2 regions of the Pseudoalteromonas sp. CnMc7-15 genome follow, and region 1 is predicted to be linked to the other one. Evidence: riboswitches for the same ligand, from Rfam matches in the RefSeq annotation. Region 1 holds a riboswitch; the other holds the start of a gene.

The links. Region 1 has a riboswitch for lysine ahead of dapA (4-hydroxy-tetrahydrodipicolinate synthase). Riboswitches for the same ligand answer to the same signal wherever they lie in the genome.
Region 2: another riboswitch for lysine. It lies ahead of lysC (lysine-sensitive aspartokinase 3); the one in region 1 lies ahead of dapA (4-hydroxy-tetrahydrodipicolinate synthase).

What each region holds. Positions count from the first base shown of each region.
Region 1 covers NZ_JAKRFT010000003.1:648,025-653,537, forward strand. The annotation lists gene MHM95_RS10265 (response regulator) at 1-1,609, opposite strand, end outside; lysine riboswitch at 1,757-1,948, shown strand; gene dapA (4-hydroxy-tetrahydrodipicolinate synthase) at 2,071-2,958, shown strand; gene MHM95_RS10275 (2,3,4,5-tetrahydropyridine-2,6-dicarboxylate N-succinyltransferase) at 2,987-3,727, shown strand; gene MHM95_RS10280 (PLP-dependent decarboxylase) at 3,727-4,929, shown strand; gene MHM95_RS10285 (succinylglutamate desuccinylase/aspartoacylase family protein) at 4,932-5,513, shown strand, end outside.
Region 2 covers NZ_JAKRFT010000001.1:460,182-465,694, forward strand. The annotation lists gene MHM95_RS02085 (sodium-dependent transporter) at 1-418, opposite strand, end outside; gene MHM95_RS02090 (4'-phosphopantetheinyl transferase superfamily protein) at 509-1,222, shown strand; gene lysC (lysine-sensitive aspartokinase 3) at 1,194-2,543, opposite strand; lysine riboswitch at 2,624-2,796, opposite strand; gene MHM95_RS02100 (hypothetical protein) at 2,952-3,425, opposite strand; gene MHM95_RS02105 (hypothetical protein) at 3,725-4,180, opposite strand; gene MHM95_RS02110 (hypothetical protein) at 4,212-4,556, opposite strand; gene MHM95_RS02115 (M23 family metallopeptidase) at 4,568-5,059, opposite strand; gene MHM95_RS02120 (GNAT family N-acetyltransferase) at 5,097-5,513, opposite strand, start outside.

The sequences.
Region 1 (5,513 bases):
CACCGACAGTGATACTCTGCGCGATGCGATGCTCATCTTGACTGGCAGTCACCAAAAAAATAGGCACGCTGAGCGCTAAGCGCTCACGAATCTCAATAATGGTACTTATGCCGTCTTTGTTTGGCATATTTAAATCCATTAATACGCATTGATAGTGATGTTCTAGTAATTTATTGAGTGCTTGCTCACCATCATCAACAATGGTGGTGTTAAAGCCTATTTGCTGAGCTTGTTTAGCAAGCACTAACTGATTTATTGGGTTATCTTCAACAATCAGAATATCGCCATGCTGGCTGCTTGGCTCTAACCGGGCTTTGTCGATAGTAAGTACGGGCCAAGTTAGCTTGGCCTCAGTGCCTGTTGTGGTACTACGAATCGTAAGGCTTCCACCCACCTCTTGAGCCAACGCATACACGAGGCTGAGACCTAATTTCGCGCCCTGAAAGTGCTGTACCTGCTCGGTGTTGTAATACACAGCATGTTGCTGAGCAGCCTCAATATCAGCAGTAGCAATGCCATCGCCGTTATCTTTAACGACAACACTCAGCAGCCCAGATGGTTCATGGTATTCAAATTGCACATGCACCGCAGCGCGCGTATGTATAAAGGCGTTGCTCAATAGCTGATTAACTGCTTGGATTAAATGCAGATGATCAGTTTGTGCTTGAACAGGTAGGCTATCTTCACCCTCGACACTCAATCGCTGCAGGGTTTCAGACTTAAGCTGCCAAGGCGCCAATATTGCACTCACCGTTTGCTTTAATGACTGCTCGGTCACTAAAGTAGTAAACGCTCCCGACTTAAGCTTCTGCAATTCCAACATTTCTTGCACTAGCGCCTGCAAATGTCGGGCGCAGCCCAATGCCGTTTGCTGTTCTTCGCGACCAGCCGCATTATGAGAGTCCAATAGGCCAATAATCCCCGTAATTGGCGTCATTAGCTCATGACTCATATTAGCTAAAAAGTCAGATTTTACCCGATGCGCATGCGCGGCTTGACGCCGTTGGTAACGAAGCCGATAAAGAATGGCTGACACTCGACGTGTCAAAGGATTAAAGATGAGCCACCACTCACATAAAATAGTAGCAATGGCTGCCAGCGTTAAAAGGGGAATAACAAGCTGTAAATGTTCTATTTTTTGCTTAGATTTTGACTCTAATACGGTGACAACAGCATCTAAGTCCTGCAATAACGACAGTAGTTTTTGACCCTGAAAAGCACTTAAAGGTGCATCGCTGCGACTCGCTAACTGCACATACTGGCGCACCCGACCATCCAAGCCCTGCTGGTGATAAAGCGCCAGCACCTGAGGGCTTTGCTGCACCAACTGTGAGCCTAATAAAAACTCATGGTTATTATAAAAGCGCATAGTGGCACGAGCGAGTTGCTGCTGCTCAAAACTTACAGCACGGTCATTGACGGCCAATTTATGCAATGCAATCTTCTGCGAAAGCATCCGCTGCATACCTGCAATATTTATTACTTTCGCGTCATTTCGCTGCATATTGATACTTTTCATCACATACACTGTAGAGCTAAGTATGACAACAACAAGCACACTGGCTGCCCAGAAATAACGTTTTTGTAAGTGTTTGGTAAGACGTTGCATAAGAGGGCCTTTGCAATAACCCCTTAATACTGACACAAAATCAGCCTTTGTAAAATTTGTTCTCGCTTTAGCGTTGACAGCGTTAAGCATAAAGTGATTGAATAAAAAGGCACCCTTATTGAGTCGGCCGCATGTGCTGTGGTCGCAAGGGCTAGAAGAGGAGCGTCATTCAGGTAGTTATGGGAAGGAGAGCAAACTCCAAAGCACCATAACGAGGGGAATGTACGCCGAGAGACCTGTAAAGTTTGCTACTTACTGTCTCGGGCGCATGGGTTGAATCCCAGCGACTGTCACCATAAGCGCTTAGCGCTATGTTTTTGGTGGAGAGCTTCTGGTCTTAGTAACGCTGGGCCCATTTGGCTCTGTGTTTTAAGCCCATTCGCTCTTCGAATTTAACCAGTTCGATGCGAGGCGGGCAACCCCTTCCTAATTCAATCGAACTCGCACTAAGTTCGTGAGAGATGACTACAACTCATTCTTTAGCAGATACCATTGTCTGGACAGCATTGATCACTCCGATGCATGCTGACGGCAGTATTGATTTTAACACCTTAACCCTACTTGTGCGCGAGCAAGAGCAAGCGGGAAACGGCATTCTTATTCTTGGCTCTACTGGTGAAGCTCTGGCTCTCAGTATAGATGAGCAACAAGCCGTAGTTCGTCACGTTACGGCGCTCACCTTGCGTGTGCCACTGATGGTTGGCGTGGGGGGGTTTAATCTTAGCCAGCAACTACAATGGCTTAGTTTTTGTAACCAACACCCCATAGACGCCTACCTTCTGGGAGCGCCCCTATATGCTAAACCGGGTATTCAAGGGCAGCTACATTGGTACTCGGCACTGCTGGATGCCAGCAAAAAGCCGTGCATGTTGTACAACGTGCCCGGACGCGCCGCAGTTAGTATTCCCCCAACAGTCTTAGCACAGCTACAGCAGCACCCACTGTGCTGGGCACTTAAAGAAGCCAGCGGTGATATTGCACAATTTGAGACTTACCGCGAAGCCGCGCCTGAGTTAGCAATTTTCAGTGGCGACGACGCGCTGATGCCTTATTTTGCTCAGGCCGGTGCAGCGGGCCTTGTATCTGTGGCCGCCAACGTCTGGCCACAGCAGACACAGCACCTGGTACAACAATGCCTTCAAGGGCAAAGCATCAATGCCTTTGTCACCTGGCGCAGTGCAATTGATGCGCTGTTCAGTGCAGCCAATCCAGTGCCCGTTAAGTGCCTTTTGCATGCTCTTGAACGCCTCAACAGCCCGGTATTACGACCACCATTAAGCCACCTTGAGCTTAATGACACACAACCACTTCTTAATGCCCATGAACGCATTGTTGCGTGGGCACATTGATAAAATTAGTTAACAAGGTACCTCAGTTATGAGTTGGTTAGACTTACTAAATGACCTCGAAAGCGGCCACGTACGCGCCGCAACACAAGACGAACACGGCCAATGGCACGCCAATGTGGACGTAAAAAAAGGCATTCTCGAAGCCTTCAAAAATGGTAATAACACCGAGTTTGCGGGCGGCTTTGTTGATAAGCATAATCTAGCTCCTCGCGGTTTTAGCGCCCAAGATAATGTTCGTATGGTGCCTGGCGGTAGTGCTGTGCGTCGAGGCGCTTACGTTGCCCCTGGCACCATCATCATGCCACCTGCATATGTCAATATTGGTGCCTTCATCGATAGTGGAACTATGGTCGACAGTCATGCCTTGGTGGGGTCATGTGCGCAAGTGGGCAAAAACGTTCACCTCAGTGCCGCCGTGCAATTAGGTGGCGTGCTCGAGCCAATTGGCGCTAACCCTGTGGTGATTGAAGATGATGCCTTTATCGGCGCGGGCTGTGTCATTGTCGAAGGGGTGGTGGTTCGCCAAGGTGCGGTACTCGCCCCTGGTGTACGTTTAAGCGCCACTATCCCAGTATATGACTGCGTTAACGAGCGACAACTCGATAAGGGCGAAGCGATTCCGGCCAACGCCATCGTTATACCTGGCTCCCGCCCAAGCTCTAGCACTTGGGGACGCGAACAAGGGCTCAGTATGAGCTGTGCGCTTATCGTAAAATATCGCGATCAGCACAGCGATGCATCGCTGGAGTTAGAAGAGGTATTACGCTAATGCCTGTCTCTGGCGCATTGTTAAACGCTTTTGATACCCTCACTCAGGAGCGCCAAGAACCTTGCTTTGTCTACGATCTTGACAGTCTACGTAAGCACCTTGATGAGCTGATGGCGCAAGATGTGGTGAAGTTATGGTATGCGGTAAAAGCTAATCCTTTATCTGCGGTTGTCGAGACTCTGGCAGCCGCTGGCTTTGACTTTGATGTCGCCAGCAGCGGTGAGCTCAATCAGGTGCTTTCACAGCATGTTGGTGCACAACGCATCCTCAACACCGGGCCGGCAAAATCGCGCCAGCAGTTAGGCGAATTCTTAGACGCTGGGGTACGTACCTTTGTGTTGGAGAGTATCAATCAAGTTCGCTGGCTTAATGAGCTGGCGTATAACCAAGGTATTGAAGTGGATGTGTTGCTCAGAGTGCAGTTGCGCTGGCCAGAGGGTGAGCGCAATCCGCTCGGTGGCAATACCCTGACTCCGTTTGGCTTAGCGCCAGAGCAGTGGCAAGGGCTCTACTTAGCCGACTATCCTGCGCTGAATTGCATTGGCCTGCATATTTTTCAGTGGGGCAACATGCTTGATGCGGCCCAGCTGCTTCACCTATGGCAAAGCATGTTAGCGCCATTACAAACACTCTGTGAACGCCTTGGTTTTGCCATGCAAGTACTGGATTTGGGTGGCGGCTTAGGCGTTCCTTATGACAGCGAAAGCAGCCCGCTAAAGTGGCAGGATGTGCTCGGCGCACTGCGCGATATTAAGCGGCAAAGCGGCGTAAAAGAGTTGTGGATGGAGCTGGGCCGTTACGCCGTCGCACAATGTGGTTACTATTTAGACCCCGTCATTGAACAAAAAACAAATTATGGCGAGCGCCAACTGATCGTCGCTGGTGGTATTAATCATCTTTTACGCCCCGCTGTGGCAGGGCAAAACTTCCCCGCGCAGTTATTACGCCGAAGTACAGCCGAACAGGTAAACTATCGTATCCATGGACCTTTGTGTACGGCGCTGGATAGCCTAGGACAACACTCGCTGCCTGAGGATATTGATGAACATGATTGGCTCGTGTTTATGCAGGCCGGAGCCTATGGCTTCACCGAGAGTATGCCATTTTTTCTGTGCCACTCATTGGCTGGTGAATACGTGTTTGAGCACGGCACTTTGCGCGTGGTTCGCGAGCCACAACCGGCCAGTTTTTATCTGAGGTAAATATGCACCCTGTCAGTCAAGAAAACATTTATGTGGGTGAGGTAGCCAATGGCCTGCCATTAACCATTCCAGTTTACCGTTTAAAGGGTAATGGCACAGGTAAAAGCGTGTATATTCAGGCCAATATGCATGGCGCAGAGGTGCAAGGTAATGCTGTCATTTACCAACTATTGGAGCAGTTACAGACCCTAGAGCTTAACGGCGACATCACCCTAGTCCCCTATGCGAACCCCATTGGTTGCAACCAAAAATCAGGCGAGTTCACACTGGGCCGCTTTGACCCTATTACCGGTGTTAACTGGAATCGTATGTATCATTACGATAGCCAGTTGCCAAAGCTCATGGCCGAGCAATGCGCGCATCTGTCTAGCGGCGAAATTCGCAATACATTTCAGCACGCGCTAATTGCGAGTGTCGACGCTCAACTTGAGGCCCCTGCGCACACGCTGTCAACGGGTAAGCGCATCGCTTTGCAACTTCAGCAGCTCGCACATCAGGCCGATATTGTTTTAGATTTACACACCGGGCCGATATCTACTCAGCATTTGTATTGTCCTGAATATGCTCGTGCTAGCGCTAAGTAT
Region 2 (5,513 bases), on a different contig from region 1:
GAGAATCGCCACTTAGAAATGCGGCAGCGTCATTCATACCCAGCATCTCGCACAGCGGCGCTAAGGCATGGGCCAACATCCACCCAGCCACGATAGAATAAAAGCTCAGCATGACAATAGCCCCGGCTAAACCAATATAACCAGCCCCTGCCCCTATTTTTGCCGCTTTTGGTTGCCAAGCACGTTTAAGTGCTTGTACCGGGTTGGCTTGAGCGGCGTAGCCCAAGTACAGCTCAGTGAACAGTGCCGGTAGTGCCAAGGCAAAGATGACAATGAAATACACCAGTAAAAAAGCACCGCCACCGTGATTCGCTGCTTGAGTTGGAAAACCCCAAATATTACCTAGGCCTACTGCTGCACCAGCTGCCGCTAGTACAAAACCTATACGGCTTTGGAAACCGTCACGCTTATTCGTCATTCGCAGGGATATCTGTTATTGTTTTGCCGCTATTAAATCATAATTACCCGTATTAAAGTAGTCATAGCCACGCTTATCGGAATGTCCTTGATGCTAAACCCTGCCTATCGCTTTTCACCTTTACCGACCGATACCGAGCAACATGCCAAGCACAGCGACGTGGTGTTGCTTTATTGTGCTAAAGCGCACGGTGGATTAAATGACGCACATTTGAACCGCACAGAGCGAGCGGTCTTAGCAAAGCGTAAAAAGGTGCAGGCGCAGCAGGAATATCGCGCCACACGCTGGGCCATAAAACAGCTGGCGCGACAATTATACCCACAGTATCGCGATTACCCTCTTGCTGCCTGGTGCAGTGAATTTGACGTTGATCAGGCGCAGCTGATACTGAGCATTAATGGCCACCCCCTCGATGCGCGGGTGGTCATCAGCCACGCTCACGGCCACATTGCCGTGGCGATGACGCGCGGCGCAACCTTATTAGGCGTAGATATTGAGAAAATTGACAACGCACGCGCCTTTGAAAAGCTGGCGGCGCACTATTATCCCGAGGCCGAGGCAAGAGATATTGGCCGCGATGTTGAGACCTTTTTCCGGGTCTGGACGTTAAAAGAAGCCTACGCAAAAGCGACTAAGCAACCTATTGCCACCTTGTTAGGCCAGCCCATTTTGGAGCTTATCGCCGCCCTTGATGGCCAGGTATATTGTCAGGAACTATTTGCCGGGCACTTTGATATCAGTCTTATCACCGACATGCAGCGCCCGGTGCTCACTGTTAACCTTCCAGCAGCCGTTGATGAATAGTTTGCACCACCGCATCAGACTGGCTTTGCTCAACCAAGAAGCACAGGTTATGTTTCGATGCGCCGTGACAAATGAGGCGAATATCAAACTCACTGAGCACCTGCATTAAATTCAACTCGCTCTGACGCAGGACAATCTCCGAGCCAATTAACGCCACCAATGTGAGGTTATTCTCAACTGACACATGACAAAACTCGCTTAAACGCTCGAGGGCTTGCTGATCAAGCTCCGGACGACTGGCATTAGGGGCATTATCAAGCGTCAATGCGACACTTATCTCCGAAGTTGTGACCAAATCAACGGAGATTTTATGCTCACTCAAAATAGTGAACACCCGCGCTAAAAAGCCGCTCGCTAATAGCATTTCCGGGCTTTTCAGGGTCAAGAGAATTTGGTTTTTACGCTGAGTCACAGCGCGAACTCCAGCTAAAGTGTCTCCTTGTGGCGTTTTTTGTATCCAGGTTCCACCCCCTTGTGGTTCGCGACTGGAGCCGACAAACACACTGATGCCACTGCGTGCAGCGGGTAAAATGGTCGCCGGGTGTAAGACTTTAGCGCCAAAGGTTGCCATTTCGGCGGCTTCGTCAAAGCTTAAGTGGGCGATGGGTGCGGCTTTGGTACAGACTCTGGGATCGGTGCTGAAAATACCGACCACATCGGTCCAAATATATACGCTGTTCGCGCCAATCGCCTCAGCTAATAAGGCCGCACTGTAATCCGACCCCCCGCGCCCTAAGGTGGTGGTATCGCCATAGTCATCACTGCCCATAAAGCCCTGAGTGACAACCACTTGATCTTTAAGCAACGGCAGCAATTGGGCATGGGCTTGCTGTGCCGTAGCTTTAATATTGGGCTGGGCTTTACCAAACTGACTATCTGTTTTGAGCACCGAACGCACATCAAAGCGCGTTGCCGCCACGCCGTGTTCCCGTAATACCTGAGTAAACAAATAAGAGGAGAAGCGCTCGCCAAAACTCAGTAGCTCATCGCTGTGAGCGCTCGATTGTGGCGCTTGCTCAGCGCTGCTTCGAAAAGCGCTCAAGGTGACATCAAAGCCGTGGGCTAAATCGGCATCAAGGCTGACATATTCGAGAATATTAAGCTGGATAGCGATCACCCCATCGATGTGCGCTTGGCGCTGCTGTGGCGTCAATGCACTTTGGCATAACGCTACCAGGTGATTGGTGACCCCGGCACTGGCGCTGACAACTACTACACGCACGTTGTTATTAGCAGCGATGATTTGTGCACACCGGTTCATAGCGCCATGATCGGCCACTGAAGTGCCGCCAAACTTGGCGACAGAATATTCCTGATTCATTATCTCTCCGAGATGAAAAACGAGTTATTTTTCAAATACAATCAGGAGAACTTGGCAAGACTAAAAAGGTAAGAATGTCCATTGCCAGAAGCCCTCCACCCCTACAGGTGACAGTTCCGAGGATTCAGCCTCAAGAACCGAAAGCCATTGCGACGCACAATGCACTTCCTCGGCGATAGTCTCCCTCATAAACGATCAAAGGCTGTCGTCGGCCTCACGTTTACTACCTAGCTATCGCACCTCTTCTGCGACACATTCGATCTTGCGACCGAAGTGAATCAGCAATGTACCTAGCAGACGGCTAGAAGTCAATATCACACTTCACTGGAGGTGTTCTGGCGGTGAATGATTGCTTGGATACACAAGTTGGCCGCAGCCAGCCTGTGTATTGCCGATTATGGAATCTAATTAAGGTTGTATGGGGCAATGCTCACCATCAACTGGCACCCAAACAGTTCGCGTTTCCATACGACAATTATATTCGACGGTTTGCTCTTCTTGTTGAGTGAAATAGGAGTTGTGTTGATGCATATATACGCCACCGGGAGCCTGGCCAGAAGGTCCGGCAATTGTCCAGTTTGCTGGGCAACTTTGTGTTGATAATACAACGCGAGTTTGCCACTCTGGCGCATCGCTATTAGGAGCCGGTGCACTGAGCCTGTAGTGACAACGTTTGTAAGAAACGTCTACTAACTCGGTTCTATAATCACAGACTCTCACTAATCGCTCGTCCCAATACCCTCCGCAATTTACACTGTTTACTTGGGTATCATAGAAGGTATTGTAGTCTGTTACTTTTATTTGTGAGCTAGATGCCAATACATTATTGGCCACGAAAAAGAGCAACGCCAACACACAGGCTGATAAAATTTTTTGTCTCATTTCTATTTCCTTAACAATAGTTTGGAAACAAAAATGCTACATAAACTTATCATTTATATAAACAGAAACTAAGTTGATTATTTTTCAATCAAACCACTATTAACCTATCAACAATAAATAAATCTAAACACCTCTTTTTCATTAAAAAGCCAACGTTATAATTCCTTAATTACGCAACAATCAATTTATAAAAATTTTCTTATAAAGAATAAATGCTCGATATTGTGTGAAAAATAAAGTTACCTTTCCTGTGAATAAAATCGTCATGAGATAAGCTAATAGTGAGTGCTCGCCAATATCTAAGAAAACTGACTACTATCTTCAGTCATGCGCACCACCAAACCTTGGGCCACTAAAAAATGATAAAGCTGTAAATCGGCTATCAGGTCACTCGAGGAGAGCTCAAAGTCTTGAAAAGTTCTATTGTGATAGCGAAAACGAACAATATGTTCATAACGCTGGTGCTGGCAGTAAATGACCTCTTTGACATCAGCGAGCTTTATCGGCGTATCAAGTAAGTTCAGTACCCCATGCTCAACAAATATGGCACTACAGCGTATGGGCTCGATGCTCCATTGATACTGGGCACTGAGCATAAAACTAAATATCAACACCGATATCGCTTGCGCCCAAAAGCTCTGCTCCATCATAAAATTAATAAAAAACAGTACATAGATAAATAATGCACCGGTGTATAAAGCGCGGGTGATCACCGCACGCATGGCAAATTGCTTTTTGCGGGTAAGTTGACTCACTGGGGTCTTCCTTGTTTGATGAAAACTGAATTTAGTGGCTGTAGGCAGACGGTTGTTTTATTAGCCGTTCATTGTCAACAACCATAGTCCACTGACCGTCGTTGTTGTTGGGTGGCTCGTTGACGATGAAGGTGGTGCTGAAAAAACCAATGCCAACACTGAAGTTGTCACCCTCAAATGATTGCAGCGGCCCTTCCACTGAGGTGGAGCCCCCGTTTTTATAGCGTTTATAGGCAACTGAGCCATCTTCAAGAATCAATAGACTCATGCTGGGACTTTGCCAGTGCCCGACATAATCGCGCTTTTGTGCAGGGACGGGTTCTGCGCAACTGCATAGCAGTAAAATAAACGCCAAAGCCAGTAATACTAATCGCATCCGTTGCTCCGTTAGTTGCCGAAATAAGTTATAGGGTTGAGGTAGAAGGCTTTCTTGACGCCTTGGGGGGCGCTATCAATAAGCCAAAAGTAAGGAATTAAAGTCACCAATGAGTAGTGTAAATGAGCGGCTTTACCTTGGGCATTGCCGCTGGTGCCAACACTGCCTATTTGCTCACCGCCACTAAACCAACGACGTTCGCTATCACTGAAGCTGTCTAGATGAGCATAATAGTGTAATCGCCATTTTGGTCCGAGGGCAATCATCACATTGCCGCCCTTGGGCCACTGTCCACGATAAATCACCAAGTGATGTGAAGCGGCCACCACGTCAGTGCCTTTATTGGCAAAAATATCTACCCCTTTATGCATCCCAGAGCTTCCCCAAGGTTCATACCAAAAGGTATCTTGATGCCAATCAGCGCTACTTGCCCCATGCACGGGAATGGTCACCGGCTCGGGCACTAGAAACGCGAATATAAAACCAAACAGTAATGCCGCCAAAACTAACCTCCTTGTTCTTTTTAAGTACCGTCTCGGCTTACTCATGAAGCTGTTTGCTCATAAAATATTTTTTGCCGTTAAGCGGATACTGCTGTTGCACCCATTGCGTTTCATAGCCATGGCGCTCATAAAACGGTTGCGCCTGAAAATCCAAGGTATCGAGCAGCACATAGGTGCACCCGCGCGCCTTTGCAGCTTGTTCTATGGCAGTGAGACACTGTGAGCCGATGCCTTGCCCACGCAATGTGTCACTCACCCAAAGATAATCCAATAGCAACCAATGACCAAAGGTGCGACCACTGGCACCGGCTTTTACTTCGCCTTGTTCATCGCGCCAGCTAACCGCTAAAGGTTTGCGTTCTACATTTTGCCAATGGGCCCAATTATATTGGCTGATTTGCTGAGCAATAAAGTCGAGTAAGTCTTGTTCTGGATTCTGTATTACTTCTAACGT